DNA from 2 places in the Streptomyces sp. NPDC059850 genome. Region 1 is predicted to be linked to the other one. Evidence: riboswitches for the same ligand, from Rfam matches in the RefSeq annotation. Region 1 holds a riboswitch; the other holds the start of a gene.

What was found. Region 1 has a riboswitch for thiamine pyrophosphate ahead of thiC (phosphomethylpyrimidine synthase ThiC). Riboswitches for the same ligand answer to the same signal wherever they lie in the genome.
Region 2: linked by a shared signal. The riboswitch ahead of thiO (glycine oxidase ThiO) and the one ahead of thiC (phosphomethylpyrimidine synthase ThiC) in region 1 are both predicted to bind thiamine pyrophosphate.

Annotation. Positions count from the first base shown of each region.
Region 1 covers NZ_JBHWJI010000027.1:83,665-90,907, forward strand. The annotation lists gene ACFV9T_RS22955 (metallophosphoesterase) at 1-391, shown strand, start outside; gene ACFV9T_RS22960 (hypothetical protein) at 591-1,439, shown strand; gene ACFV9T_RS22965 (hypothetical protein) at 1,436-1,597, opposite strand; gene ACFV9T_RS22970 (YdcF family protein) at 1,628-2,227, opposite strand; gene ACFV9T_RS22975 (hypothetical protein) at 2,366-2,836, opposite strand; gene thiC (phosphomethylpyrimidine synthase ThiC) at 2,887-4,650, opposite strand; TPP riboswitch at 4,643-4,759, opposite strand; gene ACFV9T_RS22985 (YibE/F family protein) at 4,829-6,304, shown strand; gene ACFV9T_RS22990 (SsgA family sporulation/cell division regulator) at 6,332-6,766, opposite strand; gene ACFV9T_RS22995 (DUF5326 family protein) at 7,133-7,243, opposite strand, start outside.
Region 2 covers NZ_JBHWJI010000083.1:10,923-18,165, reverse strand. The annotation lists gene ACFV9T_RS39545 (hypothetical protein) at 100-459, opposite strand; gene pknB (Stk1 family PASTA domain-containing Ser/Thr kinase) at 637-2,550, opposite strand; gene ACFV9T_RS39535 (SRPBCC domain-containing protein) at 2,638-3,084, opposite strand; gene ACFV9T_RS39530 (thiazole synthase) at 3,191-4,021, opposite strand; gene thiS (sulfur carrier protein ThiS) at 4,028-4,240, opposite strand; gene thiO (glycine oxidase ThiO) at 4,237-5,460, opposite strand; TPP riboswitch at 5,459-5,572, opposite strand; gene ACFV9T_RS39515 (NAD(P)/FAD-dependent oxidoreductase) at 5,768-7,000, shown strand; gene ACFV9T_RS39510 (Rv2175c family DNA-binding protein) at 7,080-7,243, shown strand, end outside.

The sequences.
Region 1 (7,243 bases):
CGTCCACTCCGACACCACCGCCTATCTGGACTACGGCGACTCGATCGAAGCCGTCAACGACAGCGTCACCGAGACGCTCCAGCGCAGTGACGCCGACGAGTGCTGGGACCTGTTCCGCAAATTCACCAAGCGCTTCGCCTTCCGCGACGAGGACGCCGGACCGATGGCCGTGCGCGAATTGCTCGGCGCCTTCGGCGGGGAACGCATCGTCCACGGCCACAGCCCGATCCCGTATCTGCTGGGCGAAGTCGGCTCGGAGGACGGCGAGGACGACGGCACGCCCGCGGTCGAGGGCCCGCACGTCTACGCGGACAATCTCGCGGTCGCGATGGACGGCGGCATCACCATGGCCGGAAAACTGCTGGTCGTACAACTGCCGCTCGACACGTGAGGGTGACGCGGACGCGCGACGGAAGAGCCGGACGGGGCTGCCGGGACTGGCGGAGCTGAGCAAATCACGAAACTTGCTGTCACCTCGCGCCGGATCGGCTCTACCATCGGTTTATCCGTCGCAGGCTCTCCTCCGTTTCCGCCCGACTGCCCGGTGAAACCCGGACACCAAGGCCTTACGGAGTATCGGGGGATGCACCATGAAAAGCGCTCCGCACCTGTTCGCCGAGGACCGCCCGGAGTTCGAGCGAGTTCTCGACGAGGTGCTGCGTACCGCGGACCGCCGACCGGATCTCCCGGGCATAGGACAGCGGCTCACCGCCGAGCAGCTGCGCACCATGGCGCTCAGCGCCTCGGCCGCCATCACCGCGTGCGCGGCCGCCGAATACCAGGATTACGTCGTCGCCCGCGCCCGCCTCCGCGAGCCCGCCCCGCCCCTGCCCATGGCCGGGCTCCCGGAGGACGACGACGAGCACGGGCACGCCGCCGGATTCACCGGCACCCTCCTGGACGCCTCAGGTGCGGGGCTGGTCCCCATGCTCGCCGTCCTGGCCCCGGTGCTGGCCGGGACCGCCGCGATCATCTTCCTGCTCGTCGGCTACGTACTGCACGTCCTGGACCCCGTGCCGTCCATCGCCCAGCCGATGATCACCGCGGGCTGGTTCTTCGCCGCCCTCACCGCCGCGGGCATCCTGCTCGCCGCCGTCGGCCTCCTCCTCACCGCCCTGCGCAACGGCTCCAGCGCGATCCGCGGCGAGGCCCTGGCCGAGCAGCTGGAAGAGGTGGACCGGGCCAGAGAGGCCTGGCGGCAGGCCCTGCTGGAGCGGGGCGTCCTGCCCTTCCTCCACGAGGCCCTGGCCAACCCCTCGGCCCCCGCCCCCTGGACCGCCTACGTCCCCGGCCGCCCCGAAGCGGGCCGCACCCCCCACCTCGGCTACAGCCGCCCGGGCTTCAGCACCGACGACGACGGCCCCAGAGCCCGCCCCCGCTACAGCAGCCCGGACTACACAAGCCCCGAATACGGCGGCCCGGAGAACCAGCCGGACTAACGGGTGTCTCTTCCGGTGAGCGCCAGCACTCGCGTGAACGGATCGGCCCCGGGTCCAGGGGCGGTGCCGTCCGCGAACGCCCCCGTGGCGCCGAGCCCCGGCCCCGCCGGGACCAGCCACTCCAGGGCCGCCCCGGTCTGCTCCTGATCAAGAGCCACCGTATGTGATGCCGACGCGACAGGAGCTGTCTACAGCGAGACCTTCCGCTCTTCGGCCTTGAGACCACGGAGCATCCGAAGCCCGTACAGAGCCAGCAGCGGTTTACCAATCATCCACTCACCAGGGCGGTAGTCATCCGCTCGCACGAGCCTCTCAGCAAGGTCAGGACGCTGCCGCCGCAAGTACGCGCGGGCCTTGAGCGCGTGAGCTGGTTGGGAGACGATCTTGATGCGGTCGATATCCTCAAGCAGCGGGATCACGTTCGTGATGTTCTCCCATGTCGTCATGCTCTGGTCTTCGAGAAGCACCGTGCCGTCGAACCCAAGCGTCGACTTCGCGTAGTCAGCCATCAGCTGGGCTTCCGCAGCGTAGCTGCCGGTCGCACCACCGCTGAAGATCACGAGAGTGCCTCGCGCACCGTCAGCGGCAACGGAGCGAATTCCAGCACGAACGCGCCAGCGGTTGATGAAGTTCGCCGTCGATTGTGGGTTCCGGTAGCCCAACACGACCACGGCTTCTGATGCGCCCCCGCGGCCCCCCACGAGGGCTCGGGACCAGCGCCAGTTCAACCACTCGCCCCAGGCCAGGGCAGCAGCCCCAACTATCGCCAGCCCTGTTCTTCGTCGCATGCGGCGACTCTAGGGCACCGCCGCATTGGGCAGCGAGGGTACGAGCCGCCCTGCAGAGGACGCATTCTGTTAGGGCTTCTAAGCCTCCATCACTCACCTCAGCCCGCAGACATCATGCTCACCCGGCAGGGGAAGCGGTCACCTGTCCCGTTCGACGACCCGGCTGATCTCCACCTGCTGCGGGGCGTCGCGTGGGAAGGTCCACACATCGCGGCTGGTGCTGACCGCCGTCAGGCAGGTGTCGTCGAGAGCCACCTCGGCGAACGGGTTCGACTCGGAGCACACAGCGAGCCATTCCAAAGTCCGCCGCTCGTCGTCCCGGGTCAGGGCGACCCAGCCGATGCTGCCGTAGGCTGCGGATTCGCCTCCGTAGGCGCGGTATTCGCCGTATCCGCACGAGGCCATGACCACGTCGACGTCCAGCCAGTGGCGGGCGGTCCATTCCGTGGCCCGGAGGATCTCGTCCGCCCGCGACCAGCTGTCGGTGATGCAGAACCGCATCACCGACAGCCGTCCGTCCCCGAAGACGATCACGTCACCGTCGGGGGCTTGTGCCTCGCGCCACCGCCGTTGAACGTGTTCCGCCATCGGTCCCATCTCGGTTGCCATGCCTCGCATCCTGCTGTGCCCCACAACGGCCGAGCCGCAGGGGGCCGGGGTCAGTCGGCGAGGGGGAGGTAGACGCGGTTGCCCGCGGCGGCGAACTCTCGGGACTTCTCCGCCATTCCGGCTTCCGCTTCCGCCTCGTCCATCGCGGCGCCGTGTTCGCGGCGGATGTCGTGGCTGATCTTCATGGAGCAGAACTTGGGCCCGCACATGGAGCAGAAGTGCGCCGTCTTGGCGGGCTCCGCCGGGAGCGTCTCGTCGTGGAACGAGCGTGCCGTGTCCGGGTCGAGGGCCAGGTTGAACTGGTCCTCCCAGCGGAACTCGAAGCGCGCGTCGGAGAGCGCGTCGTCCCAGGCCTGGGCGTCGGGGTGGCCCTTGGCCAGGTCGGCGGCGTGGGCGGCGATCTTGTAGGTGATCACGCCGGTCTTCACGTCGTCGCGGTCCGGCAGCCCCAGGTGCTCCTTGGGGGTGACGTAGCAGAGCATCGCCGTGCCCCACCAGGCGATCATCGCGGCGCCGATCCCCGAGGTGATGTGGTCGTAGGCGGGCGCGACATCCGTGGTGAGGGGGCCCAGGGTGTAGAAGGGGGCCTCCTCGCAGATCTCCTGCTGGAGGTCGACGTTCTCCTTGATCTTGTGCATCGGGACATGGCCCGGGCCCTCGATCATGGTCTGGACGCCGTGCTCCTTGGCGATCCGGTTGAGTTCGCCGAGCGTGCGCAGCTCCGCGAACTGCGCCTCGTCGTTGGCGTCGGCGATGGATCCGGGGCGCAGCCCGTCACCCAGCGAGTACGTGACGTCGTACGCCGCGAGGATCTCGCACAGCTCCTCGAAGTGGGTGTAGAGGAACGACTCCTGATGGTGGGCCAGGCACCAGGCGGCCATGATCGAGCCGCCGCGGGAGACGATTCCGGTCTTGCGGCGGGCCGTCAGGGGGACGTACGGGAGCCGCACGCCCGCGTGCACCGTCATGTAGTCGACGCCCTGCTCGGCCTGTTCGATGATGGTGTCCTTGTAGACCTCCCAGGACAGCTCCTCGGCCTTGCCGTCGACCTTCTCCAGCGCCTGGTAGAGCGGCACGGTGCCGATCGGCACCGGGGAGTTGCGCAGCAGCCACTCGCGGGTGGTGTGGATGTTGCGGCCGGTCGACAGGTCCATGACCGTGTCGGCGCCCCAGCGGGTCGCCCAGGTCATCTTCTCGACCTCCTCCTCGATGGACGAGGTGACGGCGGAGTTGCCGATGTTGGCGTTGACCTTCACCAGGAACCGCTTGCCGATGATCATCGGCTCGATCTCCGGGTGGTTGACGTTGGCGGGCAGTACGGCCCGGCCCGCCGCGATCTCCTCGCGGACCACCTCGGGGGAGACGTTCTCGCGGATCGCCACGTACTCCATCTCCGCGGTGACCTCGCCCCGGCGGGCGTACGCGAGTTGGGTGACGGGGGCGCCGTCGCGGGACCGGCGGGGCTGGCGCGGCCGTCCGGGGAAGACCGCGTCGAGGTTGCGCAGGCCACCGCGGGGCGCGGTGTGTTTGAGCCCGTCGTCCTCGGGCCGGGCCGGACGGCCGGAGTACTCCTCGGTGTCGCCGCGGGTGATGATCCAGTTCTGCCGCAGCGGCGCGAGGCCACGGCGGACGTCGGTGTCGATGTGGGGGTCGGTGTACGGGCCGGACGTGTCGTACAGCGTCACGTCCTGGCCATTGGTGAGGTGCACGCGGCGCACCGGGACCTGGATGTCCGGGCGGGAACCCGTGACATATCCCTTATGCCAGCCGAAATCGCCAGCGTTTTCGCGCGTGTGTGCATCCTGCTGAGTCATGAGACCCACTCCCTACGCCGGCATTACCCGGTAACAGGTTCAGCGGTCGGCGCAGCTGTGACGTCAGCGCCCTCTCAGCCCGGTGCTCCGAGCTCCCGCGATTGCAAAGGTGCCCCCACGCTAACGGTTTCCCCGCATACCTGAACAGGGGGCCTGCCGCTCTTGCGATGATGCGACGGTGACCGCGACACAGCAGGACCATCCGCCCGAGCAGCCCCGCCCGTCCGGCGAGGCCCATGGCCACTCCCATGGCTCCCCCGGCCATGGCCACAGCCACGCCCACTCCCACGGCCCGGCCGCGCCCGTCTCCGCACGCCTCCGCAAGGTCATCGCGGCGGTGCTCATCCCGTTCGCCGTCGCCGTCCTCGCCGGGCTGGTCGCGTTGTGGCCGGGCAGCCCCGAGCACACCACGCAGGGCCGCAGCGGGCTCGGTTTCGACCAGGAGACGGTCGCCGGGCGCGTGGTGAAGGTGGCGGAGGTCGACTGCGCCGACGTCAACGCGCAGCCGCAGGCACCCACCGAACCGGGTCAGCAGGGCGGCGCCCCGGCGCCCGGCGGCGGCGCGCCCGGTGGCGGCACCGGAGGCGGAGCGGGCGGCGGAGCAGGCGGCGGCGAGAGCGTCTGCGAGAAGGCCACCATCGAGGTCACCTCGGGCAAGGACAAGGGCCGTACGTTCCCCGAGATCGTCCAGCCGAACGCCTCGCGGAAGCTCAGCGCCGGGCAGGAGCTGAAGCTCTCGTACGCGCCCAAGGCGCCGAAGAACCTCCAGTACTCGGTCTCGGACATCAACCGCTCGTTCCCCATGGCCCTGCTCGCCGGGGTGTTCGCGCTCGTGGTCGTGGCCGTCGGACGGCTGCGCGGCATCTTCGCGCTGGTGGCGCTGGCCATCAGCTTCGGGGTGCTGACGCTGTTCATCCTCCCGGCGATATTGCAGGGCTCGAATCCGCTGGTGGTCGCGGTCGTCGGAGGCAGCGCGATCATGTTGCTCGCGCTCTATATGTGCCACGGACTGAGCGCCCGGACATCGGTCGCCGTGCTCGGCACCCTGGTCTCGCTGCTGCTGATCGGCGTGCTCGGCTCGCTGTTCATCGGCTGGGCGTCGCTGACCGGCAACACCGACGACCAGACCGGTCTGGTGCACGGCCTCTATCCGGGCATCGAGATCAAGGGTCTGCTGCTGGCAGGGGTGATCATCGGTTCGCTGGGCGTGCTGGACGACGTGACGGTCACCCAGACCTCGGCGGTGTGGGAGCTGCGGGAAGCCGACCCCTCGACGAGCCGGCGGAAGCTCTACACGGCCGCGATGCGCATCGGGCGGGACCACATCGCGTCCGTCGTGAACACCCTGGTGCTGGCGTACGCGGGCGCCTCGCTTCCGCTGCTGCTCCTCTTCTCGATCGCGGACAGCGGAGTGGGAACGGTGGCGACGAGCGAGATCGTCGCGGAGGAGATCGTCCGCACCCTGGTGGGCAGCATCGGGCTGGTCGCCTCGGTGCCGGTGACCACGGCGCTGGCCGTGCTGGTGGTCTCCGCGGACCACGCGCACGCGCCGGAGAACGGCACGGCGGCGAGCGGAAGCGGGTCCACCGGATCCACCGGGGCCAGCGGGGGCGGACGGGGGCGCGGGAAGCGCCGCCGGGCGCGCGCACGCTGAGCCGCGCTACGCATGTGCGCCGGACCGCTACGCGAAGCGGTCCTCGGCCAGGATGCGGTCCAGTTCGGCGTCGAGGTCGTCGACCGGATCGCAGGCCGCGGGCTCCTCGCCGAACGGGACGAGCCGGTCCGTACGGTCCAGGAAGGCCACCAGCGGCGCCGCCCCGGCCCGGAACAGGGCTCTCTCGGACCCGACCTGCAGTCTGATGAACACGTCCGAGAGCCCTTCGGGCGAGGCCGGTGCGATCCGCACATCGCCCTCGCCGGTGGGTTTGCTGAGCCCGTCCAGCAGCAGCTCACGGGCGAAGGCCCAGCTCACCGGCGCGTCGCCGGGCAAGTGGAAGGTGATCTCGACCGCGTAGGGATCGCCGCTGTCGTACGACAGCTCGACCGGGATCCGGAAGGACAGTTCCTGCGAGACCAGAAAGGTCATCGTCACTTCCGCCTGGACTGTGTCACGCATGTCACGCATCGTTCGCCGCCCCGGGTAGTTCAGACTTGGCCGACTCTGGAGCGTAGCGACTCGATTGCGGGGCGGAGTCGCTTTGCCTCATGTGAGGGAACGGAAATGGCCAGTGTTGCCGTGGTGGAACCCACGGGGCCGGGCGACGCCGGCCCGGTGCGCGGGCGATCAGGGCCGGTTCAGCGGCCGAGTCGATGTTCGCTGTCGTCAACAGGCACCCCCGGGGTGTTGTTGCGAGGCAGACGCCGAGATGGGGAACGTCGCGGACTCGCACTCTAACCACAGAGGTGCCGTGGGGCCGATGTTTGGCCCCGCCGTATCCCTCGCGCGGCGTACCCGCCGCGCGGGGTCACCGGTCGCGCGGGGTCACCAGTCGCGCGACGAGGACGAGGTGAACTTCCGTACGACGTAGATCAGACCGCCGATCAGCGCCACCAGCACCAGCGCCTTGAAGAGCAGGCCGATGACGAAGCCGAC
Region 2 (7,243 bases), on a different contig from region 1:
TTAGTCGGCCATGTTGCTGACGGACTGATAGCCGTTGGCGGCGTCCTCGAACTCCGACGGCTTGAGGGACTTGAGGGTCGCGTAGTCCACTGCTCCGCGTCACCTGCCCCGGCTCTCGCCGCCGACCGGCTTGGTGTCCCCGTATCGGCCATCCAGCCGGTCGAAGGTGTGCTTGGTGGCCTCGTCCTTCTGGTGGTGACCATCCCCGGCCTTCTCAAGCCGGTCCTGGAGCGTGCCGCATTTGCCGCTCACGCCCTTCAGGTAGCGCGTCCAGGAGTGGTACAGCTCCCGCTGGGCAGCCCCGGTCTTGCTGCCCGCACCGAGGCCCCTCTGTTCCTCCTCCAGCTTCGTGAGGGCGGTCCTGATGTTTCCCCGAAGCTTGCCGACGTCCCGGCCCGCTGCCGTCCACGCGTCGCGGTCGGACTTCAGCCTTCCCCACTCGGCGTCGAACGTCGCCATGCGCTCCCCCTCTGTCGCGTCGCCACGACTCACAGTGATCAAAGGTGTGAGTGTAGGGAAACCGGATGGGACGCCTCTATGCGTACATATCTGCGGGTACACACACGATTGAGGAGCGGGGGACGGGGCAGCGCCCCGGTTCGGGAAGGGGCGGGGTGGGGGACAGGGCCCGCAGGGCTAGAAGACGCCGCCCTTTACCGTGATCGTGATCTCGCTTCCCTTCGGCGCCTTGTCGCCGCCCGACACCGACTGGTCCTTCACCTCGTCGCCCGGGAACAGCAGCGGCTTGTCGACCTTCACCGTGAAGCCGAGGTCTTCCAGCTCCCGCTTCGCGTCATCCGTGCTGAGGCCCTTCACATCCGGGACCTCGATCATCTGCTGGCCCTTGGAGAGCGTGAGGGTCACCGTGTCGCCCTTGGCGCCGTCGGTTTCGGCCTGCGGGGACTGGGCGGCGATCGTGCCGCGGTCCTCCTCCGAGAAGATCCGGCGCTCGGCGAACTTGACCTTGAAGCCCGCCTCGCGCAGCTCGGCGCGGGCGTCGGCCGGGGCGTCGCCGGTGAGGTCGGGGATCTCGATGGGCTCGCCCTTGCTGACCAGGATGTTCACGGGCGTGTCGGGACGGCGGACGGAGTCCGGGCCGGGGGTGGTGGAGACGACCGTGTTCTGCGGGGTCTCGTTGCGGAAGGTGCGGGTCACCTTGCCCACCCTCAGCCCCGCGTCGGCGATCTTCTGCCTGGCCTCGGTGAGCGGGCGGCCGACCACATTGGGCACCTCGGCCCGGGGCGGCCCCTGGGAGACGTGGATGGTGACGGTGCCGGTGGAGCGGATGCGTTCGCCGACGCCGGGCTTGGAGCTGATGACCTTGTTCTTGTCGACGACGTCGCTGTAATCCTGGACGACCTTCACGTCCAGACCGGCGCTCTCAAGCTTCTTCTCGGCGTCCGAACGCGTCATCTTCAGCACGGACGGCACATTGGTGAACTGCCCGGCGCTGATGTACCAGACCCCGGCGCCGATGCCGAGCGCCAGCAGCACGGCGGCGACGATCGTCACCACGCCGCGCCGCGGCATACGGCGGCGCGGGGCCGGGGCCGGGGGCTCCGGGGGGAGTTCCAGGCGGCTGGTGTGGTTCACCTCGTCCTGCGCCATGGCACCCGCCGGGCGCGGGATCACCGTCGTACGGGCTTCGGAGCCGTCGTCGGGCAGCGCGTGGGCCTGCGGCGGTACGGCGTCCAGCTGTACGTCGGTGAGCGCGGCCCGCGCTGTCCGCACCTGGCCGAGGAGGTCGACGGCGTCGGCCGGGCGCAGGGCGACATCGCGCGCGGTGGCGGAGGCGACCAGCGCGTCCAGCGCGGGCGCGACCTCGGGCGCGGCGACGGACGGGGGCGGGACGTCCTCGTGGAGGTGCTGGTAGAGGACCTGTGCCGGGGTGTCGCCGCCGTGCGGCTTGGACCCGGTGAGCATTTCGAAGAGGACCACACCGCACGCGTAGACATCGGCTCGCGTGTCGGCCGTACCGTGTTCGATCTGCTCGGGCGCGAGGTAGGAGACGGTGCCCAGGACGGATCCGGTCGAGGCGCTGGTGTTGGTGTCCACCGCCCGGACCAGGCCGAAGTCGGCGACCTTGACCCGGCCGTCGTCGCCGATCAGCACGTTCTCCGGCTTCATGTCGCGGTGGACGAAGCCCGCGCGGTGGGCGGCGCCGAGGGCGGCCAGGACCGGTTCCAGGATGTCGAGGGCGGCACGCGGCTGGAGGGCCCCGCGCTCGCGCAGGACGTCACGCAGGGTGCACCCGGCGACGTACTCCATGGCCAGGTAGACGTGCGGGCCGTCCGTGCCCTGGTCGTAGACGCCGACCACATTGGCGTGCGCGAGTCTGGCGATGGACTTGGCCTCGCGGATGAAGCGGTCCACGAAGGCGGCGTCCGAGGCGAGGCTCTGGTGCATCACCTTCAGGGCGAGAACGCGGTCGAGCCGCGTATCGACGGCCCGGTAGACCGTCGCCATCCCGCCGACGGCGATGCGCGCCTCAACGCGGTAGCGGCCGTCGAGCACCTGCCCGACCAGAGGGTCCTGGAGCGTCGTATCCACGAGAAGGCAGTCTACGAGCCGTCACGGCCGCTCCGGGCCGCCCGCCCCATCTCCGGTCCGTACTGCGACACAACGGTGACTTGGGCCTCAGTTGTGCGAGGCGGCGGCGAGCGCGGCCAGCTCCTCCAGGGCGGAGGTCCAGGCCAGGGCGGCGTACTCGGCGTGCCGGGCCTTGGCGTCGTCCGGGAGGTCGAGCACGCGGATGCCGGTCTCGGCGAGGCGGAGGCGGGTGCCCGCGCCCTCCGGGGAGAGCGTGAACTCGACCACGGTGGCCTGCCCGGGGCCGTCCGGCGCGCGGTCGGGCGCGTGGGCCAGCCGGAAGCGGAACAGGGCGTCGGGCACCGCCCGCTCGACCCGGCCGTGGAACTCCCCGTGCTCGTCCCAGCGGAAGCGGACGGTGCCGCCGGGGCGCGGCTCGATCTCGCAGCCGCCGGGGGCGTACCAGGTACGGATGTGCTCCGGCGTGGTCAGCACCCGCCAGACGCGGTCGATGGGAGCGGAGACGTATGTCTCACGTTCGATCCGGTCGGCCACGGGCACGGCTGTTGGTTTTGGCACGGTTGTCGGTTCGGGCACGGCTGTCGGTTCCCTCACGGCGACCACCTCCGCATTCCACGGTAGGCCTCCCCGGAAGGCGGCGTTACGCGAACGCGGGCCGCTCCGGGTCCAGCGCGGCCAGCCCCTCGCCCGGGGACGACGCCTCGGCGAAGTGGCGGCGGGGGATACGGCCCGCCCGGTGCGCGAGCCGCCCGGCGGCCACCGCGTGCCGCATCGCCGAGGCCATCAGCACCGGCTCCTGGGCGCGCGTCACGGCGGAGGCCAGCATGACCGCCGCGCACCCCAGCTCCATGGCGAGCGCCGCGTCGGACGCCGTGCCCGCGCCCGCGTCGAGGATCACCGGGACCTGGGCCCGCTCGGTGATCAGCTGGAAGTTGTGCGGGTTGCGGATGCCGAGGCCGGAGCCGATCGGCGAGCCCAGCGGCATGATCGCGGCGCAGCCGACGTCCTCCAGCTTCCGGGCCAGCACCGGGTCGTCATTGGTGTACGGCAGGACGGTGAAGCCGTCGTCCACCAGGGTCTCGGCGGCGTCCAGCGTCTCGATCGGGTCGGGGAGCAGGGTGCGCTCGTCGGCGATGACCTCCAGCTTCACCCAGTCGGTGCCCAGTGCCTCGCGGGCGAGCCGGGCGGTCAGCACGGCCTCCCCGGCGGTGAAGCAGCCAGCCGTGTTGGGCAGCGGGCGGATGCCGTGCCGGTTCAGTACGGACAGCACCGAGCCCTGCACGGCGGGGTCGAGGCGGCGCATCGCGACCGTGGTCAGCTCGGTGCCGGAGGCGATCAGCGAGCGCTCCATGATGTCCAGGCTGGGCGCGCCGCCCGTCCCCATGATCAGGCGGGAGCCGAAGGACGTACCGGCGATGGTGAGCGGATCGGCGTCGGTGAGGACCTGATCCAGCGTGGCAGGGTGCGTCATGGGGGGTCAGCCTCCTTGGACCGCGGTGAGGACCTCGACGCGATCACCGTCGCCGAGCGGGGTCGCGGGCCACTGGCCGCGCGGGACGACCGTCTCGTTGACGGCCGCGGCGACGCCCGAGGGCGCCTGGGTGAGGGTCGCGACGACCCCGTCGAGGGTGGTCCCGCCGGGCAGCTCGCGGGGCTCGCCGTTCACGGTGACGCTCAGGGTGACGGTCATGCGGTGTGCTCCTGTATAGCTGCTGGGGGAGTCGCGGCGGCTGGGGTGGCCGCGAAGCGCTTCGGCGAGAACGGCCGCGCCTCGGGCGGGAGTTCGCCGCCCGTCAGCGCCTCGGCCATGGCATCGCCGGTGATCGGGGTCAGCAGGACGCCGTTGCGGTAGTGGCCGGTGGCCAGCTGGAGGCCCGGCAGTTCGGTCGGGCCGAGCAGCGGGGCGTTGTCGGGGGAGCCGGGGCGGAGCCCGGCGAGGGTCTCGACGAGCGGCAGTTCGGTGATGCCGGGCACCAGCTCGTGCGCGTCGCGCAGCAGCTCGTACACCCCTCCCGCGGTGACCGTGGTGTCCCAGCCCAGCTCCTCGCTGGTCGCGCCGACGACCAGGTCGCCGTTCTCGCGCGGGACGAGGTAGACGTGCCCGCCGCGTACGACGGCCCGTACGGTCCGGGACAGGAAGGGCGCGTACGGGCCGGGTACCGACAGCCGCAGGACCTGGCCCTTGACGGGGCGTACGGGCGGCAGGACCGCCTCGGGGACGCCCGGGAGCCGCCCGCTGAGGCTGCCCGCGGCCAGCACGGTCTGCCCGGCGGTCAGGCGCGCGCCATCCGCCAGCTCGGCCCCGGTGGCCCGGTCGCCCTCCACTAGCAGCCGTTCCACGGCGGCCCGGTGGAGGTCCACTCCGGCGCGCTCGCACGCCGTCAGCAGCGCGGCCGCCAGCCGCCGCGGGTCGACCTGGTGGTCGCCGTCGACGCGCAGGCCCCCGCGCACGCCCGGCGCGAGCATCGGCTCCAGGCGTCGGCATTCGCGCCCCGTGAGCCACTGTGCGTCCAGACCGAGCCGCTGCTGGAAGGCGTGCAGCTCCCGCAGATGGGCGCGGTCGTCCGCGTCGAGCGCGACCGAGAGCGTGCCGCAGGTGCGGAAGGCCAGGTCATGGCCGCTCGCCTCCTCCAGCTCCGCCACGAAGGACGGATAGCGGCGCGCCGAGGCCAGATTCAGTCCGAGCAGGGTCTGCTCGCCGTAGTGCAGTTCGGTGACGGCCGCCAGCATCCCGGCCGCGACCCGGGCGGCCCCGCCGCCGGGCGCCGGGTCGGCGACGGCGGTGCGCAGGCCCCGCTGGGTCGCCCGCCAGGCCGTGACCAGGCCGATGATGCCGCCGCCGATGACGAGGACGTCGTACGGGGTAGCGCTGCCCTGGGGTGCTCGGGCTGTGTGATGTGGGGTGTGCATGGGCTGGTCGCCCCCTCCCTTCGCCGGCATGACCCGGATCAGGTTCGTACGGTCGGAGGCCGCGCCAGCCTCCCTCTCAGCCCGGTGCGCCCGGGCTCCCGCGAGTGCTCTGTCCCGCCACCCTAGTACGCGCCCCGAATCGGCCGGAAGGGAGCGTCCCGGGCGGCGCCGGGCATGAGGCCCCGTGTCCGCGATACGACAGGACGTCCGGCCCGTCGGGCTGTGCCCGAGATCTCGTCGTGCGCTCTCCGGTCCGCCCCACCTGCCGCAATACAGTGATCGTGTGAGCGATGAGACGACGAAGACGATGGCGTCCTCGGCGGGTGGCGGCGGACAGCGGGTGGTGATCGTCGGCGCGGGCATGGCGGGGGTGCAGACCGCCGTCGCGCTGCGTGAGCAGGGCTGGAGCGGGGAGATCCTGCTGCTGGGCGCCGAGCCCCACCAGCCGTACGACCGGCCGCCGCTGTCCAAGGCCGTACTGCTCGGCAAGGCCGAGGGGTCCGCGTTCGACGTGGACTTCGCCGCGCTCGGCATCGGGCTGCGGCTCGGCGTCGCCGTGACCGGGCTGGACGCGGCGGGGCGGACGGTCGCGACCGGGTCGGGCCCGATCCCGTACGACGTCCTGGTGATCGCCACCGGCGCCGAGCCGATCGCCCTGCCCGGCAGCGAGGGCGTGCCCGGTGTCCACCTCCTGCGGACCCTGGACGACGCCGAACGGCTGCGCCCGGTGCTCGCCCGGCAGGACGAGATCGTGGTGGTCGGGGCGGGCTGGATCGGCGCGGAGTTCGCGACCGCGGCCCGCGAGGCGGGCTGCGCGGTGACGGTCGTCGAGGCCGCGGACCGGCCGCTGGTGGGCGCCCTCCCGGCGGAGGTCGCGGCCCATATGACCGGCTGGTACGCGGACTACGGCGCCACCCTGGTCACCGGCGCCCGGGTGACCGGCATCGACCGGAACGGGCTCCAGCTCGGCGACGGCACCAGGCTGCGGGCCGGTGCGGTGGTCATCGGCATCGGCGCCCGGCCCGCGACCGGCTGGCTGGCCGGTTCGGGCATCGAACTCGCCGAGGACCGGTCCGTCGCCGCCGACGAGGGGCTGCGTACGTCGGCGCCCGATGTGTACGCGGTCGGCGACTGCGCGTCCTTCCCCTCCGCCCGCTACGGGACCCGGCTGCTCGTGCACCACTGGGACAACGCGCTCCAGGGGCCGCGGACGGTCGCCGCCAATGTGGTCGGCAGCCGCACCGCGCACTTCCCCGGCCAGGTCTACGACCCGGTGCCCTACTTCTGGTCCGAGCAGTTCGGGCGGTTCGTGCAGTACGCAGGACACCACTCGGACGCCGACGAACTGGTCTGGCGGGGCGACCCGGACGGCGCCGCCTGGTCGGTGTGCTGGCTGCGGGACGGGGCCCTGGTCGCCCTGCTGGCGGTCGGCCGTCCGCGCGATCTGGCCCAGGGCCGCAAGCTGATCGAACGCGGTGCCCGGCTGGACCGCACCCGGGCCACGGATCCCTCCGTTCCGCTGAAGTCGGCCGTTCTGTGACGGCCCCGGAGGGGCCCCGGAGGTCCGCTCGGCGGACGCCCGGCTACCCACTGTCAGTCCCAGATGGCAGGCTTGTCCTGTGACCGAGATTGACGCAAAGATCGATGCTCTCGTCCCCGCCTGGCTCACTCTCCCCGACGTCGCCGACCGGATCGGCGTCGAGGTGACGCGCGTGAGGCAGCTGGTCAAGGAGGGCCAGCTGATCGCGGTGCGCCGTGGCGAGAACCGGGTGCTCCAGGTGCC